Regions from separate parts of the Microbacterium xylanilyticum genome, predicted to be linked through region 1. Evidence: predicted binding sites of a transcription regulator. Region 1 holds the regulator's gene; each other region holds the start of a gene.
The links. Region 1 encodes HrcA, which represses chaperone genes, less so after heat shock. Its sites were predicted from a motif close to TTNGCACTCGNNNNNNNCGAGTGCNAA; they were not measured.

Region 2: a site for HrcA is predicted at 1,681-1,707, ahead of groL (chaperonin GroEL). Genes of this name have one in related genera too.
Region 3: a site for HrcA is predicted at 2,592-2,618, ahead of groES (co-chaperone GroES). Genes of this name have one in related genera too.

The regions. Positions count from the first base shown of each region.
Region 1 covers NZ_BAAIEN010000002.1:2,262,421-2,272,796, forward strand. Annotated here, with positions in the region: gene ACYQ1L_RS11490 (PhoH family protein) at 1-736, opposite strand, end outside; gene ACYQ1L_RS11495 (HIT domain-containing protein) at 753-1,100, opposite strand; gene ACYQ1L_RS11500 (16S rRNA (uracil(1498)-N(3))-methyltransferase) at 1,140-1,868, opposite strand; gene dnaJ (molecular chaperone DnaJ) at 1,874-2,980, opposite strand; gene hrcA (heat-inducible transcriptional repressor HrcA) at 3,029-4,063, opposite strand; gene hemW (radical SAM family heme chaperone HemW) at 4,161-5,408, opposite strand; gene ACYQ1L_RS11520 (DUF1990 domain-containing protein) at 5,422-6,072, opposite strand; gene lepA (translation elongation factor 4) at 6,148-8,001, opposite strand; gene ACYQ1L_RS11530 (ABC transporter family substrate-binding protein) at 8,255-9,622, shown strand; gene ACYQ1L_RS11535 (alpha/beta fold hydrolase) at 9,706-10,376, shown strand, end outside; gene ACYQ1L_RS11540 (MFS transporter) at 10,373-10,376, opposite strand, start outside.
Region 2 covers NZ_BAAIEN010000002.1:2,932,186-2,942,561, forward strand. Annotated here, with positions in the region: gene groL (chaperonin GroEL) at 25-1,644, opposite strand; gene ACYQ1L_RS14690 (LytR C-terminal domain-containing protein) at 1,763-2,368, opposite strand; gene ACYQ1L_RS14695 (DUF3263 domain-containing protein) at 2,440-2,697, opposite strand; gene msrB (peptide-methionine (R)-S-oxide reductase MsrB) at 2,805-3,221, shown strand; gene ACYQ1L_RS14705 (nitroreductase family protein) at 3,218-3,751, shown strand; gene ACYQ1L_RS14710 (DMT family transporter) at 3,898-4,872, opposite strand; gene ACYQ1L_RS14715 (SOS response-associated peptidase family protein) at 4,958-5,590, shown strand; tRNA gene ACYQ1L_RS14720 (tRNA-Thr) at 5,616-5,688, opposite strand; gene ACYQ1L_RS14725 (DsbA family protein) at 5,769-6,728, opposite strand; gene ACYQ1L_RS14730 (ABC transporter ATP-binding protein) at 7,025-8,128, shown strand; gene ACYQ1L_RS14735 (DUF4032 domain-containing protein) at 8,226-9,530, shown strand; gene ACYQ1L_RS14740 (NAD(P)-dependent oxidoreductase) at 9,666-10,304, opposite strand.
Region 3 covers NZ_BAAIEN010000002.1:3,069,718-3,080,093, forward strand. Annotated here, with positions in the region: gene guaB (IMP dehydrogenase) at 1-903, opposite strand, end outside; gene rarD (EamA family transporter RarD) at 1,006-1,962, opposite strand; gene groES (co-chaperone GroES) at 2,216-2,512, opposite strand; gene ACYQ1L_RS15405 (class I SAM-dependent methyltransferase) at 2,683-3,942, shown strand; gene ACYQ1L_RS15410 (hypothetical protein) at 3,944-5,158, opposite strand; gene ACYQ1L_RS15415 (hypothetical protein) at 5,163-5,603, opposite strand; gene tsaD (tRNA (adenosine(37)-N6)-threonylcarbamoyltransferase complex transferase subunit TsaD) at 5,600-6,685, opposite strand; gene rimI (ribosomal protein S18-alanine N-acetyltransferase) at 6,678-7,121, opposite strand; gene tsaB (tRNA (adenosine(37)-N6)-threonylcarbamoyltransferase complex dimerization subunit type 1 TsaB) at 7,157-7,852, opposite strand; gene ACYQ1L_RS15435 (hypothetical protein) at 7,894-9,042, opposite strand; gene ACYQ1L_RS15440 (sensor histidine kinase) at 9,039-10,376, opposite strand, start outside.

The DNA.
Region 1 (10,376 bases):
GGGTGAGGAACATCTTCATCTGCTCCGGCGTGGTGTTCTGCGCCTCGTCCAGCACGACGAAGGAGTCGTTGAGCGTGCGCCCGCGCATGTACGCCAGCGGCGCGACCTCGATCGTTCCGGTCGCCATGAGCTTCGGCACGATCTCCGGATCCATCATCTCGTTGAGCGCGTCGTAGAGCGGACGCAGATACGGGTCGATCTTGTCCGTCAGCGTGCCGGGCAGGAACCCGAGCCGCTCCCCCGCCTCGACGGCGGGGCGGGTCAGGATGATCCGCTCGACCTCCTTGCGCTGCAGGGCCTGCACGGCCTTCGCCATCGCGAGATAGGTCTTCCCGGTGCCGGCCGGACCGATCCCGAACACGATGGTGTTCTGGTCGATCGCGTCGACGTACTCCTTCTGGCCGAGGGTCTTCGGGCGGATGACCCGGCCGCGGGTCGACAGGATGGCCTCGCCGAGCACCTCGCTCGGGCGCACGCCCTCGCGCTCGAGCATGCGCGCGGACTGCGCCACGTCGCTGGGGTGCAGCGGATGCCCGGTGCGCGTCAGCTCGATGAGCTCGTCGACCAGCTTCTGCGCGGCACGGACCGCGGCGGGGGCGCCCGTCAGCGTGACCTCGTTGCCGCGCACCAGCACGTCGACCTCGGGGTGCTCCTTCTCGAGCATGCGCAGCAGGCGGTCCTGCGGGCCGAGCAGCTGCACCATGGCGATGCCGTCCACCTCGATCCGAGCCGTCATGGACTCGGTCGTTTCATCAGAAGCCAACGAGCTTGTTCTCCTCGAGATTGCCGAGCACATGGGCGTGCACGTGGAAGACGGACTGAGCGACGCTCGCGCCGTTGTTGAAGATGAGGCGGTACTCCCCGTTGGCGTGGTCGACGGCGATCTGCTTCGCCGCGGCGACCATCTTCGCCATCAGCCCGGGGTCCCCGGCGGCGAGCTCGGTGACATCGCGGTACCGCTCGGACTTGGGGATCACGAGAACGTGGAGCGGCGCCTGCGGGTTGATGTCGCGGATCGCGAAGACGTCTTCGGTCTCCAGCAGGATCTCGCCGGGGATCTCCCCGTTCAGGATTCGCGTGAAGATCGAGGGTTCGCTCATGCGATCAGTCTATCCGCGCGGTGCGAGGCGGCGGCGGACCTACCAGCGCCCCCGTGCCACGTTCAGCACCGCGATGGCGGCCGGCCCGGCCGTCGAGGTGCGCAGCACGGTGTCGCCGAGCAGCACGCGCTCGGCACCGGCTGCCGCCAGGCGCTCGAGCTCCTCGGGCGCGATGCCCCCCTCCGGCCCCACCACGAGCACGATGTCCCGCCTATCGGGCACGATCGTGGAGAGCCGCTCCGGCGCGGTCGGATCCAGGATCAGCACGCGCTGGGCTCCGGCACGGCGCACCAGATCGGCGGTGCTCTCCACTGCGGACACCTCGGGGATCCACGACCGATGCGCCTGCTTCGCGGCCTCCCGAACGATGGTCGCCCAGCGCTCCCGGCCCTTGGCCGCCTTGGCGCCCTCCCAGCGGGACACGCTGCGCGCCGCCTGCCACGGGACGATCTCGTCCACACCGAGTTCGCAGGCCGCCTGCACGGCGAGCTCGTCGCGGTCGCCCTTCGCCAGCGCCTGCACGAGCAGGATCCGCGGATCGGGGCGCGGGTCCTCGCGGCGCTCCAGGACGCGCACCTCGACCAGCGCCGGCGCGGCGGAGACGACCTCGCCCTCGAGCCAGACGCCGGCGCCGTCGCCCAGTGTGATGGGCTCGCCGAGGCGCACCCGGCGCACGACGGCCGCGTGCTTGGCCTCCGGCCCGGTGAGGGAGACCAGGGATCCGACGGGCGCCCCGGTCGCGTCCGGCGTCACGAAGTGCAGCGCCATGGGCGTCAGCCGCGGAACCGGTCGCGCAGCTTGGAGAACAGCCCCTGGTGGAACTCGGCCAGCTTCGGCGCGGGCGCCTTGGTGCGCTTGGCGAACTCCTCGATGAGCTGGCGCTGCTTGTGGTCGAGCTTCGTCGGGGTGAGCACCTGCACGCCGACGCGCAGGTCGCCCCGCTGGGTTCCGCGCAGGGGCGTGATGCCACGGCCCTTGATCGTCAGCACGTCGCCCGACTGCAGGCCCTGCCGGATCTCCAGCTCCACGGGGCCGTCCAGCGACTCGATGGTGGTCGTGGTGCCGAGGATCGCATCGCTCATCGCGACCTCGAGCGTGGCGAGCAGGTCGTCGCCGTCGCGGCTGAAGCGCGGGTGCGGGGCGACCGTCACCTCGACGTACAGATCGCCGTTCGGGCCGCCGGCGCGGCCGACCTCGCCGGATCCGGGCAGCTGCAGGCGCAGACCCGTCTCCACGCCGGACGGGATGTCCAGTCCGACGGTGCGACGCGAGCGCACCCGGCCCTGCCCGTTGCAGGTCTGGCACGGGAACGGGATGGTGGTGCCGAAGCCCTCGCAGGAACCGCAGGGGGCCGTCGTGATGACGTTGCCGAGCAGACTCCGCACCTGCTGCTGCACGTGACCGGATCCGCCACAGATGTCGCAGGTCACGGGCGACGTGCCCTCCGCGCAGCAGGATCCGTGGCAGGTCTCGCACAGCACGGCCGTGTCGACCTCGATGTCGCGATGCACACCGAACACGACGTCGGAGAGGTCGAGGGTGACCCGGACGAGCGCGTCCTGGCCGCGCTCCCGGCGCGAACGCGGACGCGCGGCCCGCGCACCTCCGCCGCCGAAGAATGTCTCGAAGATGTCGCTGAAGCCGCCGAACCCGCCGAAGCCGCCGTTGCCGTTCTGGTCGCCGCCCATGTCGTAGCGGCGCCGGGAGTCGGCGTCGCTGAGCACGTCGTAGGCGTGCGTCACGAGCTTGAACCGCTCCGCGGCCTCCTCACTGGGGTTCACGTCGGGGTGCAGCTCCCGTGCGAGCCGCCGGTACGCCTTCTTGATCTCGTCCTCACTGGCGTCGCGCGAGACGCCGAGGACCTCGTAGTGATCCGTCACCATCGCCTTTCCGGGCCGCCCTGCGGCGGCGTGTCTGGATCCGGCCGCTCAGCGACCGGTCTCGTCCTCCTCGAGCAGGCGCGACAGGTAGCGGGCCACGGCCCGCGCCGCCGCGAGGTTGCTCGGATAGTCCATGCGGGTCGGGCCCATGACGCCCACGCGGGCGGTGCCCCCGTGCGTCATGTAGTCGCTCGCCACGATCGAGGCCTCGTCCAGGCCGAACGCCGCGTTCTCGGTGCCGATGCTCGCCGCGAGCCCGTGCTCGTCGACGCGCATCTCGCTCATCAGCCGCAGCAGCGTCACCTGCTCCTCGATCGCCTCGAGGAGCGGGTGGATGCTGCCGCGGAAGTCGTGCTCGCGGCGCGCCAGGGTCGCCGCGCCCGCCATCACGAGGCGCTCCTGCCGGAACTCGGCGAGCTCCTCCGCCACCGCCCGCAGCAGCGCGGTCTGCGCCGCGCCGAGCCGGGGGCCGAGCGCCCCCTCGCTCGCCGCGGCGATGCGCTCGGCGCCGCGGCGCACGGAGTGGCCCGTGATGAGCGCGGTGATCGTGGCGCGCAGTGCCGCGATCTCGCCCTCGTCGAGCTCCACGGGCAGCGGCACGATCCGCTGCGACACCCCGCCCGCGTCGGTCACCAGCACGACGAGCAGCCGGTTGGGCGCGAGAGCGACGAGCTCGACGTGCGTGACGTGCGCCTGGGCGAACGACGGGTACTGCGCGAGCGCCACCTGCCCGGTGAGCCGGGTGAGCACCCGAACTGTGCGGACCATCAGATCGTCCAGGTCGGCCGCATCCGCGAGGAAGGTCGTGATGGCGCTGCGCTGGGCCGCGGTGAGCGGCCGCACCTGCGCCAGGTGGTCGACGAAGACGCGGTAGCCCTTGTCGGTGGGGACGCGACCGGAGGAGGTGTGCGGGGCCGCGATGAGCTCCTCGTCCTCGAGCTGCGCCATGTCGTTGCGGATCGTGGCGGCGGACACGCCGAAGGCATGCCGCTCGACGATCGACTTGCTCCCGACCGGCTCGTTCGTCTCGACGTAGTCCTCGACGATGGCGCGGAGCACCTGGAGCCCGCGTTCCGAGACCATCGCTCCTCCTCTTGGCTGGCACTCGTACCTGTTGAGTGCCAATCCTATCCTGCCCCGCCGAGAGCGGGCCGAGCAACGACACTCCCTGGTCCGGGGCTCAGTCCGTCAGGGCGCGCACCACAGCGTCGGCGAGCAGGCGGCCGCGCAGGGTGAGCACGAGCGAGCCGCGCAGCGCGCTCGCTGCATCGACGAGCCCGTCGGCGATGAGCCCGGCGACCCGCGTGCGCGCGTCCGGGACGAGGTCGGCGAGCGGGAGCCCCTCGGCCATCCGCGAGCGCAGCAGGATCCGCTCCAGCCCGGCGGCATCGGCGTCGGGGCGCTCCGTGCCGGCCGCCGGCGATTCCCCTGCGGCGAGCCGCTGCGCGTACGCCGCCGGGTGCTTCACGTTCCACCAGCGCAGCCCGGCGACGTGGCTGTGGGCGCCCGGGCCGAACCCCCACCAGTCCGTCCCCCGCCAGTACGCCATGTTGTGCCGGGACCGCTGATCCGCCCCGCCGCCGGCGTCCCCGCCGACTTCCGGTCGGCGTGCCCAGTTGCTCACCTCGTACCAGTCGTACCCCGCCTCCGCCAGCACGGTGTCCGCGAGCTCGTACATGTCGGCCTGCAGGTCGTCGTCCGGCGCCGGAACCTCGCCGCGGCGGATCTGCCGCGCGAGCTTGGTGCCGTCCTCGATGATCAGCGCGTACGCCGAGAGGTGATCGGGATCCAGTCCGACCGCGGTCTCCAGCGAGGTGCGCCAGTCGTCCAGCGATTCCCCGGGCGCGCCGTAGATGAGGTCGACGCTCACCGCGAGGCCGGCAGCACGTGCAGCGTCCACGGCCGTGCGCACGTTCTCCGGCCGGTGGGTGCGGTCCAGGGCTGCCAGCACGTGCGGCACGGCCGACTGCATCCCGATCGACATGCGGGTGACGCCGGCGTCGGCGAGCTCCCGCGCCACGGCCGGGGTGACGGTGTCGGGGTTGGCCTCCACGGTGACCTCGGCGCCGTCGACGATGCCGAACGCGTCGATCGCGGCGCCGAGCATGCGCGCCAGGTCGCCGGCCGGCAGCAGCGTCGGCGTGCCGCCGCCGAAGAACACGGTGCTCAGGGGGCGCAGGGGTCCGCGCTCCGCGAGGACGTCACGGGCGAGCGCGATCTCCTGGATGAGCGTGTCGGCGTACGCGTCCTGGCGCGCGCCGCGCAGCTCGGAGGCCGTGTACGTGTTGAAGTCGCAGTAGCCGCAGCGCACGCGGCAGAACGGCACGTGAAGGTAGGCGGAGAACGCCGCATCCGGATCGATCCGCAGATCGGCGGGCAGCCGCCCGTCCGCCGGCGCCGGATCCCCGAGCGGGAGCGGGCCGGCCATCAGGACCGCACTATCACACCGGTGTCGCGTACAGCGGCGAGATCGCGCGCAGATAGCGGGCGAAGAGCTCGCGGCGGCGGCGCTTCACGAGGAACGGGAAGCTCCGGTACAGGAAGCTGTTCGGGCGGTCGAAGGCGCGCACGGTGAACCACACCTCGTCGGCGTCGTTCCACTCGATGTCGAAGGACTCCTCGCCGCTGACCACGGATCCGGCGACCGTGCCGAGCACGAATCCGATCCGATGCGTCTGCTCGGTCACCGAGATCACCCGCAGCTCCGCGTCGGCGCGCATGCCGCCGACACGGCCGTGCACCTTCAGCGTCATCCCGGGGCCCGCCCACGGGGTGCCGTCCTCCGCATAACGCGGCTCGATCTCCAGGTGGCTCGGCGCGATCGGCTTGCCCTCCGCGTCGAAGCTGACGCCGGCATAGCCGGGGCTCGAAGCGGGGCGCACATCCGTGAGCTGCAGACCGGCCGCTCGCTGCGCCGTCCACGACAGCAGCGCGTCGCCGGCCGTGCGGAACCGCTCCTCGCCGCTGCCGAGCGGCCAGGACTCCTCCGCGGGGATGCTCTGCTCCGGCGGATACTGCATCAGGTCGGGCGCGTGGGTCGCCCCCACGGCGGCATAGTCCACCGTTCCTTCTCGGAATGTCCCGCGACGCATGACAACCACCCTACTTGCCGGCACCGGCGCCTCGCCCAGGTTCTCCCAAGGGTGGCGTGCTCCGCGTGCCGTCCGCTACTTCTTGTCCTTGCCCTCGACGTCGCCCGAGAGCGCGGCGATGAACGCCTCCTGAGGGACCTCGACGCGGCCGACCATCTTCATCCGCTTCTTGCCCTCCTTCTGCTTCTCGAGGAGCTTGCGCTTGCGGGTGATGTCGCCGCCGTAGCACTTGGCCAGCACGTCCTTGCGGATCGCGCGGATGGTCTCGCGGGCGATGATCCGGGCGCCGATCGCCGCCTGGATCGGCACCTCGAACTGCTGGCGAGGGATGAGCTTGCGCAGGCGCTCGGCCATCATCGTGCCGTAGGCGTAGGCCTTGTCACGGTGCACGATCGAACTGAACGCGTCGACCTTCTCCCCCTGCAGCAGGATGTCGACCTTGACCAGGTCGGCCTCCTGGGATCCGTTCGGCTCGTAGTCGAGCGAGGCGTAGCCCTGGGTCTTCGACTTGAGCTGGTCGAAGAAGTCGAAGACGATCTCGCCGAGCGGCATGTTGTAGCGCAGCTCGACACGCTCCTCGGAGAAGTACTCCATGCCCAGCAGCGAGCCGCGGCGGGACTGGCACAGCTCCATGACCGTGCCCACGTAGTCCTTCGGCAGCAGGATCGCGGCCTTCACCATGGGCTCGGAGACGGACCCGATCCGCCCGTCCGGGTACTCGCTGGGGTTCGTGACCGTGACGGTCTCGCCGGTGTCGCTGGTGACGACTTCGTAGATCACGCTGGGCGCGGTCGTGATGAGGTCGAGCCCGAACTCGCGCGAGAGGCGCTCGGTGATGATCTCCAGGTGCAGCAGGCCGAGGAAGCCGCAGCGGAAGCCGAAGCCGAGCGCGACCGAGGTCTCCGGCTCGTACTGCAGCGATGCGTCCGACAGCTTCAGCTTGTCCAGCGCCTCGCGGAGCTCGGCGTAGTCGCTGCCGTCGATCGGGTAGATGCCGCTGAAGACCATCGGCTTGGGATCCGTGTATCCGGCGAGCGCCTCGGCCGCGGGCTTGCGGGCGTTCGTGATGGTGTCGCCGACCTTCGACTGCCGCACGTCCTTCACGCCGGTGATGAGGTAGCCGACCTCCCCCACGCCCAGGCCCTTGGTCGGCACCGGCTCGGGGCTGGAGACGCCGATCTCGAGCAGCTCGTGGTTGGCGCCGGTGGACATCATCTGGATCCGCTCACGCGGCGACAGCTTGCCGTCCACCATGCGGACGTAGGTCACCACGCCGCGGTACGCGTCGTACACGGAGTCGAAGATCATCGCGCGGGCCGGCGCGTCGGCGTCGCCGACCGGGGCCGGGATCTCCTGCACGAGCCGGTCGAGGAGGGCCTCCACGCCGACGCCGGTCTTGCCGGACACCCGCAGCACGTCGTCGGGGCTGCCGCCGATGAGGTCCGCCAGCTCCTTGGCGTACTTCTCCGGCTCGGCCGCGGGGAGGTCGATCTTGTTCAGCACCGGGATGATCGTGAGGTCGTTCTCGAGCGCCAGGTACAGGTTCGCCAGCGTCTGGGCCTCGATGCCCTGGGCGGCGTCCACGAGCAGGATCGCACCCTCGCACGCCGCGAGCGACCGCGACACCTCGTAGGTGAAGTCGACGTGCCCGGGCGTGTCGATCATGTTCAGCGCGAACGTCTCCCCGCCGATCTGCCACGGCATCCGCACGGCCTGGCTCTTGATCGTGATCCCGCGCTCGCGCTCGATGTCCATGCGGTCGAGGTACTGCGCGCGCATGTCGCGGTCGGCCACCACGCCGGTGATCTGGAGCATCCGGTCGGCCAGCGTCGACTTGCCGTGGTCGATGTGGGCGATGATGCAGAAGTTGCGGATCTGCTGCGGCGGCGTGGCGGCCGGCTGCAGCGGAGTAAGGGCGCGAGGTGACATGGGGTCCTGAACGATGCGGGGTCCGGCGAGCGGATCGGGCTCTCCCGGCGCGAGCCGGGTATCCCGTCGATTCTACGGGAGCGCTCGACCCGCGCGGAGGCGGCTCGACCGGCGGGCGGGTGCGGACGGGGCCGCGCCCGATATACGGGTCAGCGCCCGGGCGGTGATAGTCTCGCGAAGTTGCCCCCGCTCGACACCGGGTCCCAGGGGTCACTGCACTCCGTCTCATGCGAGTCCACGAGCGGAGCGCCACATGACGGTCTCGCCGGCGGTGCTCGACACGGCACCGATCCAGCGCCGTAAGGCCGTCTGGAACGACGGGACGCCGATCGACTGGACCGCCTTCGAGACCACCTGGAAGGCCAACAACGGCTCCGACGAGGCCTACAAGGTCAGCTCGACGGACAACTGGAAGAACATCGAGTCGGTGACCAAGGGCGCCACCGACAAGGACGTCATCGTCACCTTCAAGGGCAAGTTCGCCTGGCCCGAGGCCGTCTTCTCCACGATCCTGAACCCGAAGGTCAACTCGGCCGACGCGTTCAAAACCGCCTACGTGGAGAACGCGCACCCCGAGTGGGGCGCCGGCCCGTACAAGCTCACCAAGTTCGACACGAAGTGCCAGAGCGCGACGCTCGAGCCCAACGAGAAGTGGTGGGGGGACAAGCCGCTGCTCGACAAGGTCACCTTCACGGGGCTGGACTCGACGGCACGCATCAACGCCTTCAAGAACGGCGAGATCGACGCCGCCGAGACGCCCAACAAGGACGCTCTCGCGCAGGTCGCCGGCATGAAGAACGTCGTCACCTACCGCGCGCAGCGCACCTCGAAGACGGTGCTGATCGTCGACTCGTCCAAGCCGCAGTTCAAGGACATCAAGGTGCGTCAGGCGTTCTTCATGGGCGCCAACATCGATGAGCTGAAGAAGGTCATCTGGAACGGCCTCGGCTACTCCGAGAACGCCGTGGGCTCGATGAACCTCTACAGCTTCCAGGACGGCTACGCCGACTCCTTCAAGGAGGCGGGCCTGAAGTTCGACGCCGCCGGCGCCAAGAAGCTCCTCGACGAGGCGGGCTGGAAGGAAGGCAAGGACGGCGTCCGCGAGAAGGACGGCGTCAAGCTCTCCGTCGTCTTCCCCAACCACAACGACTCGCCCACCACGATCGCGATGCTGAAGGCCCTGCAGCAGCAGGAGAAGGCCATCGGCATCGACATCAAGATCGAGCAGCGTCCGTCTTCCGACTTCTCGACCGACTTCACCACGAAGAACTGGGACGCGTTCTCGCTGCAGTTCACGGACGGCGACCCGTTCGGCCCGGCCTACTTCTGCCAGCTCTACTGCTCGGACAGCTCCCTGAACCTGTCCGGCACGAGCACGCCGGCGATCGACGAGAAGATCAAGAAGGACGTCGAGTCGCAGACGACCGCCGAGTCGTGGACCAAGGCCGCGATGAAGCTCGAGCCCGAGATCATCAAGGAGACCTGGGGCGTCATCCCGCTCTACAACGGTCCCTGGATCGTGACGGCCAAGAAGGGCCTGTCGAACCTCACCCCGGAGCCCTACGTGGGCCTCGACGGGTTCGGTGTGCAGCCCGTGGAGAACGTGGGCTGGGAGAAGTAAGCTCACGCGGTTCCCGAGCGGGGTCGGTGGTTCGCCACCGGCCCCGCTTTCGCGTGTGCGGACCGGCTTCCTAGACTCGAGGCATGACCGTCTCCGTGGTGTTCGTGCACGGGATCCGCACCTCGGCGACCATGTGGCGCGCGCAGCAGGAGTACCTGTCCGCACGAGGAACCTCCTCGGTGGCGGTGGATCTGCCGGGCCACGGCACGCGCAGGGACGAGCGGTTCACGCTCGCGGAGGCGATGCGCACGATCGACGATGCGGTGCGGAGCGCCGACGGCACGGTGCTGCTGGTGGGGCATTCGATGGGCGGCCTGCTCTGCACCGCGTACGCCGGCGCGGAGGAGCCGGCCCCGATCGCGGGCCTGATCGGCGCGTCGTGCACGGCGCTTCCCCGCGGCGCCGGACTCGCCGCCTATCGCGTGCTCGCGGGGGCGCTCAACGCGATGCCCGACCGCGGGTTGTGGCTGAGCCGGCGGGTGCTGGACATCACTCTGCCCGCCTCCACCCGCGACGACTTCGGAGCCGGCGGGTACGCGATGGCCGCACAGGACGAGGCCCTGCGCGCGCTGGCCGCGCTGGATCTGCTGTCCGCCGTGCCGCGCATCACGGTGCCGACGTGGTTCGTGAACGGACAGTTCGACCAGCTCCGCACGCACGAGACGCTCTACCGCCGGCTCGCTCCCGACGCGGAGTTCATCGTCGTGCCGCGGACCACCCACCTCGTCACCGCGATGCGGCCGCGCGTGTTCAA
Region 2 (10,376 bases), 670 kb from region 1:
GGTCTTCTCGAAGGGGTTCTGGACTCAGAAGTCCATGCCGCCGGACGGATCGGCCGGCATAGCCGCCGCCTTCTCCGGCTTGTCGGCGACGACCGCCTCGGTGGTGAGGAACAGGCCGGCGATCGACGCGGCGTTCTGCAGCGCCGAGCGGGTGACCTTGGCCGGGTCGATGATGCCCTGGGCGAACATGTCGCCGTACTCGCCCGTGGCCGCGTTCAGGCCCTGGCCCGCGGGGAGCTCGGAGACCTTGTGCGCCACGACGCCGGCCTCGAGGCCCGCGTTGACGGCGATCTGCTTCAGCGGCGCCTCAATGGCGACGCGGACGATGTTCGCACCGGTCGCCTCGTCGCCCTCGAGCGTCAGGCCCGCGAGCGCCTTGGCGCCCGACTGGATCAGCGCGACGCCACCACCGGGGACGATGCCCTCCTCGACGGCCGCCTTCGCGTTGCGCACGGCGTCCTCGATGCGGTGCTTGCGCTCCTTGAGCTCGACCTCGGTGGCTGCACCCGCCTTGATGACGGCGACGCCGCCGGCGAGCTTGGCGAGGCGCTCCTGCAGCTTCTCGCGGTCGTAGTCGCTGTCGGTGTTCTCGATCTCGCGACGGATCTGGGTGACACGGCCCTCGATCTGAGCCGCGTCGCCCGCGCCCTCGACGATCGTGGTCTCGTCCTTGGTGACGATGACCTTGCGGGCACGGCCGAGCTCGGCGAGCGTGGTGTTCTCGAGCTTGAGGCCGACCTCCTCGGTGATCACCGTGCCGCCGGTGAGGATCGCGATGTCCTGCAACTGGGCCTTGCGGCGGTCGCCGAAGCCCGGAGCCTTGACGGCGACGGACTTGAAGATGCCCTTGAGCTTGTTCAGCACGAGCGTCGCGAGAGCCTCGCCCTCGACGTCCTCGGCGATGATGACGAGTTCCTTGCCGTCCTGGATCACCTTGTCGACGACGGGCAGAAGGTCCTTGATGTTCGAGATCTTCTGGTTCGCGATGAGGATGTACGGGTCCTCGAAGACGGCCTCCTGGCGCTCCGGGTCCGTGACGAAGTAGGGGTTCAGGTAGCCCTTGTCGAAGCGCATGCCCTCGGTGAGCTCGAGCTCGGTGCCGAAGGTCTGCGACTCCTCGACGGTGACGACACCCTCCTTGCCGACCTTGTCGATCGCCTCGGCGATGAGCTCGCCGATGGCCGGGTCAGCGGCGGAGATGGACGCGGTCGCGGCGATCTCCTCCTTCGACTCGATCTCCTTCGCGTTGGCGAGCAGCTCGGCCGTGATGGCCGCGACGGCCTTCTCGATGCCCTTCTTCAGGCTGATCGGGTCGGCGCCGGCGGCCACGTTGCGCAGGCCCTCGCGGACGAGCGCCTGGGCCAGGACGGTGGCGGTCGTGGTGCCGTCTCCGGCGACGTCGTCGGTCTTCTTCGCGACCTCCTTGACGAGCTCCGCGCCGATCTTCTCGTACGGGTCGTCGAGCTCGATCTCCTTGGCGATGGAGACGCCGTCGTTCGTGATCGTGGGGGCGCCCCACTTCTTCTCGAGCACGACGTTGCGGCCGCGCGGGCCGAGGGTCACCTTGACCGCGTCGGCCAGGATGTTCAGGCCGCGCTCGAGGCCGCGACGGGCCTCCTCATCGAAAGCGATGATCTTTGCCATGAGTTCTGTCGTCCCTCCTGGACGTAGACGTTGGGTTTAGCACTCAGATCAGTCGAGTGCTAAACCCAGTCTGGCACTCGACCCTGGAGAGTGCAAGCTGTAACGAGCGCGTCCGCGGTCAGCCGGTCGCGCTGTCGCCCGAGGTGTCGGCGGGCGTGGGCTCGGTCGACGGGGCGTTCTTCGCGAGGTCCATGCCGAGCACCACGGTGAGCTGCTTCTGTCCGGCCACGACGTCGTCTCCGTAGCGGTCGCTCAACGCGATCTTCGTCGCACCGATGAGGTTGGCCAGCGCCTGGGCCGCCGTCTTGTCCGCCGCGGTCCGGTAGTAGATCGTGGTGGTCGGGAAGTCCTGCGCGGCGGCATCGCCCGTCACGACGGCACCGCTGGGGAAGCCCGCGTTCACAATGGTGTCGCGCGTCGCCGCCGCGAGGCCGTTCACACCCGTGGCGTTGAGGACGAACACCGCATACGTCGTGTCCAGCGCCGGTGGCGCGGAGGTCGCGGTGTGCGTCGGCACCGGTATCGGCGTGCCCTGGTCGAAGCTGATCTTGCCCATGGCCAGCATCGCGGCGAAGATGCCCACCGCGATCAGCACGGCCGTGGCGACGGCCGCCCACAGCACCACGAACCATCCGCGCATGCCGGGGTTCTCCGCACGATGGGCGCCGACACGCCCCTGCGCGTGCGGGATCACGTCGAAGCGGTCGCGGGCGGGTTCTGGCATCCCATGATGTTATCCGTCGCGCTCCGTCGGATTTCCTGAACGCCCGCCGGACGCGCCGCGTGCGGCCGATCTCAGCCGGCGGAGAGGGCGGTGCGGTCCGCCCGGCGGGCGGCGGCGCCGTCACGGATGCGGCGCAGTCGGCGCACCAGCATCGGATCCGCCGCGAGCGCCTGCTCCGAGTCGATGACGCGGTCCAGCAGCTGGTAGTACCGCGCGGGGGTCAGCTGCAGCTCTCCGCGGATCGCCTCCTCCTTGGCGCTCGAGTGGCCGGGACGGCGCGCCTCGAACTCCAGGATCACGCGCTCGCGGTCGCTGAGGAGGTCGGTCACCGCTTCAGGCTACGGCCACCGGCCGCCGCGCCCAGGGAGCCACGCCCCGGTGCTCGGCCCTCGCCGCCGTCGGAAGCGGGAGAATGGATCCGACCCCGGGAGGATCCATGTCGCACCGCGTGACCAAGACCGACGCCGAATGGCGCGCCGAGCTCGACCCGCAGCAGTACGCCGTGCTGCGAGAGGCCGCGACCGAACGCCCGTGGACGGGCGAGCTGCTCGACGAGCACCGTGCTGGCCTGTACACCTGCGGCGCGTGCGGCGCGGAGCTGTTCCGCAGCGGCACGAAGTTCGACTCGGGCTGCGGCTGGCCGAGCTTCTACGAGTCGGTGCGCCCGGAAGCGGTGGAGCTCATCGAGGACACCAGCCTCGGCATGGTGCGCACGGAGGTGCGCTGCGCCGCCTGCGGCTCGCACCTCGGGCACGTGTTCCCCGACGGCTTCGGCACCCCCACCGGCGACCGCTACTGCATGAACTCGATCGCGCTGTCCTTCCAGCCCGACGAGGGCGCCGCCGAGGCATGAGCGCCCTCGACGCCGTCCGCCGCCGCCAGTCCTGGTCCAAAGTCACCCCCGACGCGCCGTCGCGCGAGGAGCTGCTCCCGCTCGTGGCCGCCGCGGGCCGCGTCGCGGACCACTCGTCGCTGCAGCCGTGGCGCCTGATCGAGCTCCGCGGCGACGACCGGATCCGGCTCGGCGAGGCGATCTCGGCCGTGCGCGGGGATCCGGAGCCGTCGACCAAGCCGCTGCGCGCCTCGCTGCTGATCGCCGTGGTCGCGAGCTTCAGGCCGAGCGACAAGGTGCCGCGGTGGGAGCAGGAGGCCGTCGCATCGGGCGTCGCCCACATGCTCAGCCTGCTGCTCGACGAAGCCGGCTGGGGCGTCATCTGGCGCACCGGCGACTACACGCGCACCCCGGAGGTCGCCCGGCTGCACGGCCTCGGCGAGGACGAGGCCCTGCTGGGCTGGCTGTACGTCGGCGGCAAGCCCGACCGGTCCCCCGGCTCGCGCCGCACTGTGGACCCGGAGCCGCTGCTGACCCGCCTGCCGCGGTGACGCCACGGCTCCTGCCGCCCGATCCGCGCTTCTCGTCGGATCCGCGCCGCGAGAACAGGCGAACGCGGCGGAACAGGCGGATCCGACGCGCTGACGCCTGATCCCGCGTGTCCGCCTGATCCCACGCGACCGCACGACGAGTGCGGCTACCGGACCCCGCGGCGGATCCGCCAGGGCAGCGCCACGAGCACCGACAGCCCGGCGGCGAGCACCATCCCCACGACCTGCCAGAGCGCGGGCCCCGCTGCGGGCGGCCAGATCACGTCGATCACGACGGACACCACGAGCTGGCCGAGCACGGCTCCGAGGCCCATCAGCAGCACGCCCGTGCGGGCCACGATCACGACGCCGAGCAGGATGTACGCGGCGCCGAGCAGCCCGCCCAGATACAGCCACAGGTCGCCCGGGAACGTCGCGGGCAGCGGCCGGGGCGCGCCCTTGACCAGCAGGCTCACCGCCACCGACGCCGACAGCACGAGCACGCCACCGAGGAAGCTGATGTAGGTGGCGCCCAGCGGCGAGGCGATGCGCTGCCCCAGCCGTCCGTTCACCGCGGACTGGAAGGCGATCCCGGCGCCGGTGAGGAACGGCAGCACGAGCATCCACAGTGGAGCGCGGGAGAGCACGTCCCCGCCCAGCGAGAACGCGACCGCGACGAGCGCGCACAGGCCGCCGATCAGGCGCCCCGGAGTGATCGCCACCACCCCGGCCGGCCCGAAGCCGACCCGATCCAGCAGCAGGCCGTGCAGTGTCTGGCCGGCGACGACGCCGACCGTGAACAGGGCCACCCCGAGGATGCCCGCGACCAGCCCCTGCGTCGACACCGTCAGCGCCCCGCACGCCCCGCCGAGCAGCATCCACCACGGCACCCGGCCGGTGCGCACCCCCTGCCACACGCGACCGAGCGCGGCGCGGCCCGTCCGGCGGAGCAGCACGGGCGCGCTCAGCAGCACGAGGCCCACCGCGAAGGACACCCAGCCGGCGAGGACGCCGTTGTCGAGCCGCACCCCGAGCTGGCCGTTCACGCGTGCCTGGATCGCCGTCATCGCGCCGATCGCGATCGCTCCGCCGAGCGCCAGCAGGGTGCGCCCGCGAGCAGGTCTCGGGGGATGCGCGGTCACCGTCCGAGCCTACCCGCGGCGGCCGCGCGGGGCGGATCCGCTCCCCTCCGGCGCCGATGTCCGCTGCCGGAGGTACGCTCCCCTCATGTGCGCGAGCTATGGCCTGGATCCCCGGTTCAGCGATCAGCAGCTGATCGAGGAGGCCGACGACGAACTCCTGGAGGGCATCCGCGCCTGGGCGCGGCGCAACGCCGACGAGACCGTGCGCCCGACCGGCCGTCTGCTGCGCAACCTCAATCCGATCCTCGTGCCTGCGGCATCCGGCCCTGAGCTCGAGGAGGCGTGGTGGGGTTTCCTCGTCGACGGCAGGCCGTCCCGGTTCCCGTCGATCAACACGCGGTCGGAGCGGCTGCAGGAGCGCCCGGGGAGCCTGCGCGGCCGGGCGATCGTGCCGGCCACGCGGTGGTTCGAGATGCAGAAGCCCTCGCGGACGTGGCACGAGTTCGGTCTGGACGGCGCGCTGTTCGGGATGGCGGCCGTGACGCAGCGCGGCCGGGCCGAGGACGGATCCTGGTTCACCTGCTACTCGATCGTGATGCAGCCCGCACCTGAGCGGCTGGCCGGGATCCACGACCGGATGCCCGTGCTGATCCCCGCCTCGTTCGCGCACGACTGGCTGGAGGGCGAGCCCACCCGCCGGCTCATGGACGACGCGCTGCTCGCCTCGTCCGACGCGACGGGGCGCGTGCAGTCCGCCACGATGACGGCCGCGCCCTGAGCGCGGACCATCGAGGCGATGTCGGAGCCTCCTGCCGGACTCGAACCGGCCACCTGCGGTTTACAAGGCCGCTGCTCTACCAGATGAGCTAAGGAGGCGTGCGCCGGCCGTCACCGGACGGCGCGACCGCACCACAGCGTAGCAAGCCCGTCGTGGCGCGGGCACCGCCGCCGCGCGGTCAGGGCGTGGCGCTGGGGCTGGGCGTCGGCGTGACCGTCGGACCCGGCGTCCCGTAGTACGAGTCGCTCGCCACGGACAGCACGAACTGGCTGAACTCCGCCGCGTCGGTGAGGGATCCGGCGTACACCTGCCCGTTCACGACGATCGTCGGGGCGCCGCTCAGCGCGCTCTTCTTCGACCCCGGCAGCGGCCCGTCCACGGCGCGCTGCGTCGCGTCCTTCACCCAGGAGCCGTAGGTGCCGTCCTCGACGCACCCGCGCATGCCGTCGCCGTCCTTGACGCCGCTGTCGACGGCGAGCTGGATGAGCTCCTTGTCGCTCTTGCCGTCGGTGTCCTGCTTGGGCTGGTCGATCAGCAGGGCGTGGTTGTACGCGTAGAACGCGGCCGGCTGCCGCGCGGCCACGCACGCGGCCGCGGACGCCGCGCGCAGCGAGTACTTGGTGCCGTTCGAGTTGGCGGTGAGCAGCGCGACGGGATGGTACGTCACCGTGGCGGCGCCCTGATCGACCCACGTCGCCAGCTGCTTGGAGTTGGCGCGCTCGAAGTCGCTGGCCCCGGGCGACAGGTAGTCGACGTACACGTGGATGTCCACGGGGCCCGACGCCGAGGTCGGATCCGGTGTCGGCGTGGGCGTGGGCGTCCCAGTCGCGGCCCCGGCGGGAGCGGTCGGGGTGGGCGTCGACGCGGCGCGCGCGGACGCGAGCTCCTCCTTGGTCACCACGACGCCGTCGTCGTTCAGGTTCGACGGGCTGAGCGTCGGCTTCGACGCGGCCGAGACCACGGCCCAGGCCACGGCACCGCCGGCAGCCACGACCACAGCGACCGCGACGGCCGCGATGATCACGCGCCGGATCAACCGGGCGCGGGACTGCTGGGCGTTCAGCTGCTGAGCCTTCTCCCGCACGGCCGCACGCGAGTGCGAGGTCGTGGGGACGTTCGGCGTTTCGTCGCTCGACATCGTTCCTCTTGATTCCTGGGGATGGGCATCCCGGTGTCCGGCCGCCAACGGGCGCGGCACGGCACGGCTCCGATGCTAGCCAGGCAGGCTGAGAAATGCCCAGACGGGCACTGGCCGCTCCCTGCGAGATCGGGCGGCGATCGGGCGCCGATGACGCGTCGCGACACCGGGGATGGACCTGTCAGGAGCCGCATGTCATACTGAACCCGGCCCGACGGCGGGCCACGGCGGGTTCACCCTCGTCGCTTTTTCACTACGGATCGTCCGGCACGTACCTGCCGGTGAAGGAGAAGACAATGGCAACTGTGACCTTCGACGAGGCCACCCGGCTCTACCCCGGCGGCACCCGCCCCGCGGTCGACAAGCTGAACATCGAGATCGCCGACGGCGAGTTCCTTGTTCTCGTCGGCCCCTCCGGCTGCGGCAAGTCCACCTCCCTGCGCATGCTCGCCGGCCTCGAAGAGGTCAACGCGGGCCGCATCCTCATCGGCGACCGCGACGTGACCGACGTCCCGCCGAAGGACCGCGACATCGCGATGGTGTTCCAGAACTACGCGCTGTACCCGCACATGACCGTCGCCGAGAACATGGGCTTCGCGCTCAAGATCGCCGGTGTCGGCAAGGAGGAGCGGGCCGCGCGCGTGCTCGAGGCCGCCAAGCTCCTCGACCTGGAGCAGTACCTCACCCGCAAGCCGAAGGCCCTGTCCGGCGGTCAGCGTCAGCGCGTCGCCATGGGCCGCGCCATCGTGCGCCAGCCGCAGGTGTTCCTCATGGACGAGCCGCTGTCGAACCTCGACGCGAAGCTGCGCGTGCAGACCCGCACGCAGATCGCGTCGCTGCAGCGCCGTCTCGGCGTCACGACGGTGTACGTGACCCACGACCAGACCGAGGCGCTCACCATGGGCGACCGCATCGCCGTGCTCAAGGACGGTCTGCTGCAGCAGGTCGGCTCGCCGCGCGACCTGTACGAGAACCCGCAGAACGTCTTCGTCGCCGGCTTCATCGGCTCCCCCGCCATGAACCTGTTCGCCTCCGACCTCGCCGACGGAGGCGTGCGGTTCGGCACCGAGGTCGTCCCGCTCGACCGCGAGACCCTCGGCCGGGCGTCGGGCAACCAGATCACCGTGGGCGTGCGCCCCGAGGACATCACGGTCGGCCCCGCCGACGGCAAGGGCATCTCGGTGGTCGTGGACCTGGTCGAGGAGCTCGGCGCGGACGGCTACCTCTACGGCCACACCGACATCGCGGGCAAGCGCGCCGACCTCGTCGCCCGTGTCGACGGCCGCAACCACCCGAACGCCGGTGAGAAGGTCACCCTGGCCGCGAACCCGGGCCACCTGCACGCCTTCGACCTCGAGTCGGGCGAGCGCCTGAACACGAAGCCGATCGCGGCTTCCTGATCATCTGATCGCGCGACGCGGCGCGGGGGGCATCCCCTCGCGCCGCGTCGTCGTATCCGGGCGCTCTCCGCCCGGGACACGAGACCGAGGAGCAGCCATGAAGGATGCACTGAGCATCACCGCGAGCGCTGTGGACCCGGGGCTGCTCTCGCTCCCCTGGTCCCTGCCGCTGTCGAAGTGGCCCTCGGAGGTGATCGTCTCGCTGCCGAAGGGGCTCTCCCGGCACCTGGTGCGCTTCGCGGACCTGAGCGGATCCGTCGTCGCCGTGAAGGAGACCACGGAGGAGATGGCCCGCCGCGAGTACGAGATGCTCGGGAACCTGGCGCGTCTGGACGTGCCGTGCGTCTCGCGCGTGGCCGTGATCGCCGGCCGCACGGACGCCAAGGGGGCGGCGCTGCCCGCGGTGCTGGTGACCTCGCACCTGAAGTTCTCCATGCCGTACCGCGCCCTGTTCACGCGGGTGCTCCGCCCGGACACCGCCACCCGGCTCGTCGACGCGCTCGCTCTGCTGCTCGTGCGCCTGCACAACGTCGGCTTCTACTGGGGCGACGTCTCGCTGTCGAACGCGCTGTTCCGCCGGGATGCCGGCGCCTTCGCCGCCTATCTCGTCGACGCCGAGACCGGCGAGCTGCACGAGGAGGGCCTGACCGACGGCCAACGCGCCTACGACCTGGACCTCGCCCGCACGAACATCGCCGGGGAGATCCTCGACCTCGCCGCAGGCGGGCGGCTGGAGCGCGGCGTGGACGCCGTCGCGATCGCCGACGGCATCGTGTCGTCGTACCGCTCGCTGTGGGCGGCACTCACCGAGCACGAGTCGTTCGCCGCGGGCGAGGCCTGGCGGATCACCGAGCGGGTGGAACGGCTCAACGCGCTCGGCTTCGACATCGGCGAGATGTCCATCCAGACCACGGCCGACGGCACCAGGGTCGAGATCGAGCCCAAGGTCGTCGACGCCGGCCACCACCAGCGCCGGCTCATCCGGCTCACCGGACTCGATGTCGAGGAGAACCAGGCCCGGCGGCTGCTGAACGATCTCGACGAGTTCCGCGCCCGCTCCACCAAGCACTGGGCGGACGAGGAGATGTACGCCCACGAGTGGCTGACGCGGGTGTTCGAACCCGTCGTGCGCGCCATCCCCTACGACCTGCGGGCCAAACTCGAGCCCGCCGAGGTGTTCCACCAGGTGCTCGAGCACCGCTGGTACATGTCCCAGGCCCGCGGCCGCTCCGTGCCCCTGGCGGAGGTGCTCACCTCGTACATCAACGACGTGCTGCGGCACCGCCGCGACGAGGCCACGATCATGGGCCCGCCGACCGAGACGATGTCGCTGCCGGTGATCACCGGATCCGTCCCGCTCGACGACGACGAAGCCGACGTCGACTGGCGGGATCTGGTCTGAGCGGCGTCCTTCGTCTCGTCGCCGCGCTCCTCGCTCAGGAACTGGTGAGGTCCGGTTCCTGAGCGTCCTTCGCCTCGCTGCGCTCGCTCAGGATCCGCACAGCGAGACGAAGGACGACCGCTCGTCGTGGTGCGGTCAGTAGCCGACCGCGAACCGCTCGCCGCGGTGCCGCGGGTTCTCGATCTCGTCGACGAACGCGACCGCGTAGTCGGCGCCCGAGATGTAGGACTTGCCGTCCGCGTCCTCGACGAAGACCTCGCCGCCGTCGCGGTAGGAGCCGGTGCGCTCGCCGGGGACCCAGGCGCCGAACTCCTTCGGCGGGTGCACGTAGAACCAGTCGAGGCCCTCGGAACCCTGCAGGATCTCGAGCGAGTCGATGCCGAACTTCGCCTCGTGGCGGTACTCCTCGGGCACGCCGAGATCCCACAGCCGCGGTCCGCCGGGGGCGCTGAGGCTGCCCATGGCGCCGCCCACGACGCCGAGGCGGGTGGAGGTGCCGGTCAGGGCCTGCACCAGCGCGCGCACCGCGTCGAGGCCCTTGTCGGTCATGTCGCCGCGCGGCGAGATCGCGGAGACGACGACGTCCGCGCCCGCGAGCGTGTCCGCCAGGGAGGCGGGGTCCAGCACGTCGCCCTGGACGTACTCGACGCCCTCGATGCGGTCCGACGGCTCCTTGCGGGACACTGAGACGACCTCGTGTCCGCGCGATGCCGCCTCCGCGGCGATGTGGCCGCCGGCGTAGCCGGTGCCTCCGATGACGATGATGCGGGCCATGCGCTTTCCTTCCATTCCTGCACAGGGTACGGAAGGTGCAAGGATCCGCGGCACCCGCCTATTCCGTCGAAT
Region 3 (10,376 bases), 810 kb from region 1:
GGCGTCGACGCCCGCGTCCACGAGCGCCTGCGCGCCCTCCCGGGTCGCGACGTTGCCGCCGATGATGTCGATGTGGGCGAACGACGGATCCGCCTTGAGCCGCTTGACGAGATCGATCACGCCCTGCGACTGGCCGTTGGCGGTGTCGACGACGAGCACGTCCACGCCCTTGTCGCGCAGCGCCTCGGCGCGCTCCCAGGCGTCGCCGAAGAAGCCGATCGCCGCACCGACGCGCAGGCGACCCTGCTCGTCCTTGGTGGCGAGCGGGTACTTCTCGCTCTTGTCGAAGTCCTTGATCGTGATGAGGCCGGCGAGCTTGCCGTCCTCATCGATGAGGGGCAGCTTCTCCACGCGGTGCTTGGCGAACAGCTCGATGACCTTCTCCGCGGGCACGCCGACGGGAGCGGTCACGAGGTTCTCGCTCGTCATCACGTCGCGGGCGAGCGTGGTCTGCTTCGCGGATCCGGAGATGAAGCGCATGTCGCGGTTCGTGACGATGCCGACGATGTGCCCCTCGGGGTCGACGACGGGGAGCCCGGAGATGCGGTACTTCGCGCACAGCGCGTCGACCTCGGCGATGGTCGCCTCGGGGGTGGTCGTGATCGGATCCGTGATCATGCCCGACTCGCTGCGCTTGACGCGGTCGACCTGCGCGGCCTGGTCGGCGATGGAGAGGTTGCGGTGCAGGATGCCCAGGCCGCCCTCACGGGCGATGGCGATGGCCATCCGCGCCTCGGTGACGGTGTCCATGGCGCTGGAGAGCAGGGGCGTGGCGACCGAGATGCGGCGCGTCACGCGGGACGACGTGTCCGCCTCGCTCGGGATCACGTCGGTGTGCCCCGGGAGGAGCAGGACGTCATCGTAGGTCAATCCGACAAAACCGAACGGGTCGTGCTGCTCCATGGGTTGCGGGGCTCCTCTTTCTCGCGCGCGTGTATCGAGTCTAAACGTCCGCAGGGGGGTGGTATTCCCAGGAACGGCGCGGGCGGGCGCCGCCGCCGGGTGTCAGGGCACGGGGATCGAGTCGGTGCTGACGGGCGGCTCGTCGGCGGTGCCGCGGCCGCTCCGCAGCCGCCGCGCGGCGAGACCGAGATCGACGAGGAACACCGCGATCGCCACCCACACGATGGCGAAGCCGATCCACCGTTCGAGCGGCATCGGCTCGTGCATGACGAGCACGCCCACGAGGAACTGCATGATCGGGGTGATGAACTGGATCATCCCGATCACGGTAAGCCCGATCCGGCGCGTGCCGGCCGCGAACAGCAGCAGCGGAACCGCGGTCGCGACGCCGGCGAAGGCGAGCAGGCCCGCGTGCAGCGGGCCGTTCTGGCCCATCGTGATACCCGTGGTGAGCCCCACCGCGATGAGCTGCACGATCGCGACGGGCAGCAGCCAGAGCGACTCCAGGGTGAGGCCGCTGATCGCGTCGACGGAGGGGCCGATCTGCTTCTTGACGAGCCCGTAGATCCCGAAGGAGGCGGTGAGCGACAGCGCGATCCACGGGAACGTCCCGTGCGCGAACACGATCACGAGCACCGCGATCGTGGCGATGCCCACGGCGCCCCACTGCAGCGGGCGCAGCTTCTCCTTCAGCACGAAGACGCCGAGCAGCATCGTGCCGATCGGGTTGATGAAGTAGCCCAGGCTCGTCTCGACGATCTCGCCGTTCAGCGTGGCGAGGACGAACACCTGCCAGTTGATGTAGATCAGCGCACCAGCGAGGGCGGTGAGCGCCAGCAGGCGTGGCTGCCGGATGATCGCGAGCAGCGGCTTCCAGCCCCGGGTGATCGCCAGCAGGATCACGCAGAACACCAGGGAGAGCGCGACCCGCCAGGCTACGAGCTCCCACGGACCGGTGGGCGCGAGCAGCAGGAAGTACAGGGGCAGCACGCCCCACAGCAGGTAGGCGCCGATCGCTGAGGCGACGCCGATGGTCTGCGCGCTGCGGGTGGTGGTCACCGATCAACCCTATTGCCGGGAGCGGACAGGCAGGGCCGGCGCCGCCGGGGCGGTCGCCGCGTCGGGACGGTCGGCTGCGTCGGGGCGGTCAGCTGCGTCGGAAAACGGCGGAGGCCGGCGGCGCGTCCCGCTTCCCGGGACCGGATCCGACGCCGACACGCCGTGAGCTCCTCCGTTTCCCCGCGTCGGCGTCCGGGGACGGCGAAGGCCCGGATGCGCGGGGCATCCGGGCCTTCGGAAGGTCAGTGCGGGTTCAGCGCACCACGACGGCGAGCACGTCGCGCGCGGAGAGCACGAGGTACTCCTCGGCGCCGAACTTCACCTCGGTGCCGCCGTACTTGCTGTAGAGCACGCGGTCGCCGACGTTGACGTCGAGCGGAACGCGGTTGCCGTTGTCGTCGATGCGGCCGGGGCCCACCGCCACGACCTCGCCCTCCTGGGGCTTCTCCTTGGCGGTGTCGGGGATGACCAGGCCACTCGCGGTGGTCTGCTCGGCCTCGACCTGCTTGATGACGATGCGGTCCTCGAGCGGCTTGATGGAAACCGACACGGTCTACCTCTTTCTTGACGGTTCAAGACATTGTTAGCACCCTCGACCCGAGAGTGCTAACGACAGTCTAGGCGCATCGTTGGCACTCACGCAATCAGAGTGCCAATCGCCGTCATGAGCGCGAGCGACCACCGCGGGCCGCCCCGGGTGCGACGGATAGCCTGGAGCGCGTGGACATGAGCGAACTGCGGATCCTGCTGACGCCCGAGGCGCTGCGCATGCTCGACGCCCTCGGCGAGGTGGGATCCACGGACGCGGCCGCGCGCGCCGTCATGAGGTTGCGGTCGGAGGGGCACTCCCCCGAGTTCGTGTCCGCCGTGGTAGGGCAGGCGCGACTGCGCACGAAGGCGGCGGCGAAGTTCGGCGAGTTCGCGGGACGGATGCTGTTCACGCGAGCCGGCCTGGAGCAGGCCACACGGCTCGGCGTCGCCGCACGGCACGCGGGGCGCATGCGCTCCGCCGGGGTGACGCACGTGTCCGACCTCGGCTGCGGCATCGGCGGGGACGCGCTCGCGTTCGCGGGCGCCGGCCTGACGGTGACGGCGGTCGACGCCGACGAGGTCACCGCCGCTCTCGCCGCGTACAACCTGGCGCCGTTCGGCTCCGACGCCGAGGTGCGGCACGGGTTCGCGGAGGAGCACGCGCCCGGCCCTTCGACAGGCTCAGGGACCGGAGGCTCAGGGACCGGAACCGCGGGCTCAGGGACCGGAGGCTCAGGGACCGGCGTGGACGCTGTATGGCTGGATCCGGCTCGGCGGACGGCGGGGCACTCCGAGACCCGGCGCGTGTCCGCCGACGACTACTCCCCGTCGCTGGACTGGGCGTTCGCCCTCGCCGAGCGCGTGCCGACCGGGATCAAGCTCGGGCCCGCGCACGACCGGGAGACGATCCCCGCCGATGTCGAGGCGCAGTGGGTCAGTGCGGACGGCGACGTGGTCGAGCTCGTGCTGTGGTCGGGTCCGCTGGCGCGGGACGGGGTGCGCCGGGCGGCGCTCGTGATCCGCGGCGACCGCGGCTACGAGCTCACCGCGCCCGCCGACGCCGAGGATGCCGAGGTCCGCGCCCTCGGCGCCTATGTGCACGAGCCCGACGGGGCGGTCATCCGCGCCCGCCTCATCGGCGACCTGGCCCGCACGCTCGACGCCGGGATGCTGGATCCGCACATCGCGTACCTCACCTCGGATGCGCCGGCCGAGAGCCCGTTCGCGGCGTCGTTCCGGGTGCGTGAGGTGCTGCCCGTCAACACGAAGGCGATCGCCGCCGCCCTGAAGAAGGCCGGCATCGGCCGTCTGGAGATCAAGAAGCGCGGAGTGGACGTGGATCCGGCGGCGTTCCGCAAGAAGCTGAATCTGCGCGGTCCCGAGGAGGCGACGCTCATCCTGGTGCGCATCGGCGACAAGCGCCACGCGATCCTCGCGGACCGGGTCTGACTCAGTCCGCCGCTGTCCGGAACCCCCCGGTATCGGGGCTGATCACCAGGTACTGCCCCGCATCGGGCGGCGCCCAGAAGTCGAGGCGAACGGCCGGGTGCGCGGGCGTCTCCACCAGCCGCATGCTGAGCGCCGGCTGCTCCTGCCCCGACAACGGATCGACGGCGGTTGCGGTGCTGGGTGCACAGGTCTTCTGCATGGCGCGCTCCTCCACCACCAGGCATCGCCTGCCTCTGCCGTCATCGCCGAGCCACACGGGCGTCTTGCCCACTCTGCCGACGACCTGCGCGAAGACGAGGTTGTTCTGCACGACGACCCGTCTCATCGCGGCGCGCTCCTCGGCGCCCATTTCAGGACTCCCGTCGTACATCATCTGGAAGCGCGTCAGAACTCCGAACGGCACGCCGCGGCCGGACAGGACGACCGTGCCGGAGTAACCGTCCTGGGCGACGACGCCCTCCCGTTGACTGGGGCTGGAGACGCCGAGGGGATGCCCTGCCAGCTGGTCGCGGGGAAGGCACTGCTTCTGGGACGGGATGGCGCGCACGTCGAGGATCGCGCAGAGCAATTGCCCGTTCGCCTGGGTCGCGTACCAGAGCAGGCCGTCGCGTTCGCGGGCGAGCAGGAGCAGGGATCCGGGATCCAGGTCGTCGTGGTGCTTCCGCACGGCCGACTCCCGCTCGGCCTCGCCGGCGCGCAGGGCGAGGCCGACGTCCGGCGGTCGCGGGATCGCCCACCCGATCAGCACGCCGACGAGCACGAGCGCACCGAGTCCGCCGACGAGGTAGCGCGGGCGCTGCCAGTCTCCGCCGGCGATCCACGTCCGGATCCGCGCCCGTGCCGTCCCGAACAGCCGAGCAGGTCCCGAACGACCGAGGATCCGGCCGGATCCGTCGGTGGAACGCGACGTCGTCGGCGGATCGGACGGAGGCGGGGTGCTTCCTTCATCCGGCTGCGCCCGCTCCGGAACCAGGGCTTCTTCGGACGGGCGTCCTTCGTCTCGCTGCACGGATCCTGAGCGAGGAGCGTCCTTCGTCTCGCTGCGCTCGCTCAGGAACCGACGAGACGAAGGGCGCTCAGGAACCGGAGACGGCAGGTCGATCCGCCACAGCTCCGCAAGACGCGCGGCTTCGGCCTCGCTCAGGCCGGATCCGTCGCGGGCGAACGCGCGCCGCTCCAGTTCGCGGCGCTCGCGGTCATCCGCCGGATCCGACATGCCGCTACCCGAACCAGCCGAACCGGTACGCGGCCCAGAGCAGCCAGCCCGCGCTGTACAGCGTCGCGACGATCCCGAGCACGAGTGCCCAGACCGACATCCCGCGGCTCTCCCCCGGCCGGCGCAGCGACATGATCGCCGCGGCGACGGACACGATCGCCACGGGGATCCCCCAGCCGACGAACAGCGAGGCGAACAGCGCCACGATCGCCGACAGCAGCGCCCACGGCGCGAGCCGCGGCTCGGCTGAGGGGTGTGCCGGCAACTCCGTGCCGTCGCTCGGATGCCAGTGCTCCTCGTGCACGGTGGCGCCGTCGCGATCCAGCTCCACCGGCTCGGGCGCCGGCGCGTCGAGCAGGGGCCCGCTCTCCACGACGGCGGGCACGGGCGCGGTAGGCAGCCGGGTGTACCGCTCCGGATCCTTCCCGCCCGTGTGGGTCATCATCCGACCTCGGTCCCGGTGTCGTCGTCGCGCTCCGCGACCTGGATCTCGGTCACCGGCAGCGTCGAGTCCGCTCCGAAGGCGAGCGTCGACGGGCGCCGACCCGAAGAGATCAGCTCGGCGGCGAGTCCGGCGATCATGGCGCCGTTGTCGGTGCACAGGGACAGCGGCGGGATGCGCACGGTGACGCCGGCCTCGGCGGCGCGGGCGAGCGCGACATCGCGCAGCCGTCGGTTCGCGATCACTCCCCCGCCGAGCAGCAGCCTCGGCACACCGCGGTCGGCGCAGGCGGCGAGCGCCTTCGTCACCAGCACGTCCACGACCGCCTCGCGGAAGCTCGCCGCCACATCGTCGACGGGGATCGGATTCCCGGCCGCCTCTTCGCGCTCGATCCAGCGCGCGACCGCGGTCTTCAGCCCCGAGAAGGAGAAGTCGTACCGATGCCTCTCCAGATCCGAGGCGCGGGAGAGACCGCGCGGGAACCGGATCGCATCCGGATCCCCGCCGGCGGCCGCGCGGTCGATCTCCGGCCCGCCCGGGTAGGGCAGTCCGAGGATCCGGGCGACCTTGTCGAATGCCTCTCCCGCGGCGTCGTCGACCGTCTCGCCGAGCAGTTCGACGTCGGTGGTGAGGTCGCGCACGTGCAGCAGCGAGGTGTGCCCGCCGGACACGAGCAGCGCGATCGTCGGGTACTCCAGCGGCACCGAGTCCGGGGTGAGGATGTCGGCGGCGATATGGCCCACGAGGTGGTTGACGGCGTACAGCGGCTTGCCGAGCGACACCGCGAGCCCCTTGGCCGCGCCGATGCCGACCATGAGCGCCCCAGCGAGCCCCGGCCCGCTGGTAACGGCGACGGCGTCGAGATCCTGCAGCCGCACCTGCGCCTCGGCGAGCGCCCGCTCGATCGCCGGCTGCAGCGCCTCGAGGTGCGCCCGGGCCGCCACCTCCGGCACGACGCCGCCGTAGCGGGCGTGCTCGTCCATGCTGGACGCGATCGTGTTGGACAGCAGCGTCCGCCCGCGCACGATGCCGATGCCGGTCTCGTCGCAGCTCGTCTCGATCCCGAGCACGAGGGGTTCAGACATCGGATCCTCCTCGGCCGGTCGTGGGCAGGATGAGCCGCATCACGATCGCGTCCACGTCGTCAGGCTGGTAGTAGCCCGCGCGGCGCCCGATCTCGACGAAGCCCTCGGCGAGGTACAGTCCCTCCGCCACGGGGTTGTCGGCGCGCACCTCCAGGAACACCTCGCGCGCGCCGCGCTCCGCCGCTTCCGCGAGCAGCGCGCGCAGCAGGGCCCTGCCTCGCCCCGATCCGCGATACGCGGCGTCGAGGGCGATGGTCTGGATGTCGGCGTCGGGCGAACCGCGCAGGGCTCGCACTCCCCCGTAGCCCACGACCAGCTCGCTGTCGCCGCCGGGCTCCACGTCGACGATGTAGCGCCCGTGCGGGCTGGCGAGCTCGGCCGCCATCATCTCCTCGCTCCACGCGTCGGTGGGGAAGGAGCGCCGTTCGATGAGCATGATCGCGTCGAGGTCGTCGGGGGTCGCGGCGCGGATCACGGGCCCACCTTCTTGGGTGCGGCGGGCACGCGGGCGTCCGGCGGACGCAGATAGAGCGGCTCGGATCCGGTCAGGGTGCGCCCCGCGGCGACGGCGCGACGGGCGACGCGTGCGATCGCCGCACCGGAGATCTCGGTCACCTCGAAGCGACGGAGCGCGCCGAGCTTGCGGTCGACGTCGGCCTGCGGCACGAGCACGGTGTCGACGACGACGTGCGGGATGCCGTCGACGTCGATCCCCTCGTACACCGTCACCGCGGTCTCCCGCCGCCGGGCGTCGGTGAGGATCGCGAACGGGTGCTGCGGCGGGTGCTCGCCCTCGATGACCGCGAGCGCGGCGGCGTGGTGGCTGGGCACCGCGACCACGGGCACACCCCTGCCGAGCGCGAAGACGCGGGCGGCGGCGATCCCGATCCGCAGTCCGGTGAACGGACCCGGGCCCATCCCCGCCGCGACGTGCGTGAGCTCTTCGGCGTCGCGGCCCGCGCTCTCCCCGGCCGGCCCGGACGGATCCGACGACCGCGGAGCCGCGGCTGCGGCAGAGGGCGCCGCGGCGAGCACCTGCTCCAGCAGGGCGCCGATCGCCTCGGCGTGCCCGAGGTGGCCCGCCTGGGCGACCTCGGCCAGGGTGCGGCCGTCGCGGCCGATCAGGCCGACGGCCGAGCCGAGCGAGGTGTCCACGCCGAGAATCACCCTTCCAGGTTAGCTATTGCGCGGCGAGGGTGCCGTCCGCATCACCGCACCGCGGCTTCGGCCCTCTCCCAGCGATCCCCGCCACGGCTCTGCGCGCGGGCCCCGGCGTCCGCGGCGGCCGCGGTCAGCGCGTCCAGGTCGTAGCCGGCGTCGAACGCCTTCGCCCAGCCGACGCTCGCCGATACCCTCAGTGCCGCACCGGGCCCGGAGTCCTCGATCGTCGACACCCGCGCGAGCAGCGCCCGCAGATGCCGTCGCACCTCCTCGTCCGAGCCCGGCAGCAGCGCGAGCGCGCGCTCCTCCGCCGCTCGCTCCACGTCGGCGACCACGGGCAGCGCGTCACGCACATGCGCGTGGAACGCCTGCACGATGCTCGCGAACTCTGCCGGTCCCACGGCCTCCTGGACGTCCGCCGGATCGTCGAGGCGGATCTCCAGCAGCGACCAGTCCGGATCCTGGTGCTCCTGCGCACGGGCGAGTCGGGCCCGCAGCGCCGCATGGTCGTCCTGGCCGCTCCTGCTTCCCCCGCGCAGCAGGGTCTCCCCCCGGGCGAGCAGCACGATGGTGATCGCCGCGCACTGGCTGGTCAGCAGGATCCCGACCCCGTTGACGTCCCGGAGCATCCGCAGCTCGTCCCCGGGTGCTGATCCGATGCCGGCGATCCCCGCGGCCACCCCGAGCACGGCCCCCACGACGAACGCCGAGGAGATGAGGGCAAGGGGCAGCACCACGTCCCGTGCGCTGATCCGCAGCCGGAAAAGCTCCCAGGCCGACATCCCGGCGAACACGGCCGCGGCCGTGAACACGATGCGGAACATGAGCGGATACGCGTCGGTGGTCGAGGTGAGGGTGAGCAGCGCAGGCCCGACGGCGATGTAGGCGACCGCGGCCGGCCAGAAGGCGCGCCTGCCGGCGTAGAAGCGGATGCCGAGCCACAGCAGCGGCTCGAAGCACACGATGAGGCCCGATGAGAGGGCGCGCAGCGGCGCGCTGTCGAACTGGTTCGCCGCCACCCACAGGTACGTCGCGAGCATGGCGATCCCGAATCCGACCGACCACGTGATGGTGGCTCTGCTCGGGCGCGGCATCAGGGCGAGCCCGAACACCAGCGCGGTGGACAGCGTCACCAGGGCCACCAGTGTGGCCGACGTGTTCACGGTGATGCCGATGGGGGCGGTGACGGTGATCATGCGTCGTTCCTCTCGGGGCGACGGGGCAGGCGGACGCGGACGCGCGTGCCCTCGCCGAGTCGGCTGTGCACGTCGACGGTGCCGCCGTGCGCGGTCACGATGTCGCGAACGGCGACCAGGCCCAGACCGGTGCCCGGCACGCCGCTGCGCGCAGCCTGCTCGCTGCGGAAGTAGGGCTGGAACAGCCGCTCGACATCGGCTGGCGCCATGCCGGATCCGGTGTCCGCGACGACGAGCTCCGCCTGCGCGTCGTCGGCCACGCCGAGCGAGACCGCGATGGATCCGCCGGGGGCGGTGTACTTGACGGCGTTGCTCAGCAGGTTGTCGATCACCTGACGCAGCCGGAAGGCGTCCCCGTAGATGAGGAGCGGAGAGGGCCCCGTGACGTCGACCCGGAGCCGGCTCGCCGCCGCCGTCGGGAGGAACGATGCCACCGACGCACGCACGAGACCGTGCAGCTCGACGGGCTCGGACAGCACGCGGGGTGCCGGCCGCGACGCATCGAGCGCCGTGGTGACGAGGTCCTGCATGCGTTCGGCCGCGCCCGCGACCACGGTGAGCTGGTCGGCCGCCCGAGGGGGCAGGTCGTCCCGCTCCAGCAGCAGATCCACATGCCCGACGATCGCGGTGAGCGGATTGCGCAGCTCGTGCGTCAGGATCGCGGACATCAGCCGGCGCTCCTCGGCCGCCTGAAGCCGAGCGGTCACGTCATCGATCTTGACCAGCACGACGGCGCCCTGCTCGGGGTCGCTCGCCATGGGCTGGGTGTCGACCTCGAGCGCCCGCCACGTGCCTTCCGCGTCGTACAGCCACACCCGTTCCCCCTCCAGGTGCTCGCCGCGCGCCGCCCGGGCGAGCACCGTGCGCCGCACCGGCACCGGCTCGCCCTCGCGGTCGTCGTACTCCACGGCGGTCGCCGGCAGCGCGATGCCGTCCGCGTCGACCCCGTACAGCCGCCGGTACGCGTCATTCATCTTCAGGATCACGCCGTCGTCCCCGATCGCGACGAGAGCGGTGTCGAGGGCGTCGATGATCTGCGTGACCCGGCGTTCGTGCGTCTCGGCGCGGCGCGCGATCCGGTCGATCTGCTCGGAACGGCGCCGGAGCAGCCTGCTGGAGGCGCGCGAGCGCCGCACGCCGACCCGGATCGTGGTGCCGAGGAACCCGAGCGCGAAGGCCGTGATGAGCACCCGCAGCACGACGTCGGAGAACAGCCCGGTCTGGTTCGCGATGGTGAACAGGAAGGCGGTGATGAGCGCGATGCCGCCGACGACGGCGAGCATCGAGTAGTAGGTGGCGATCCAGGTGATCGGGATCACCCAGAGGAAGCCGAG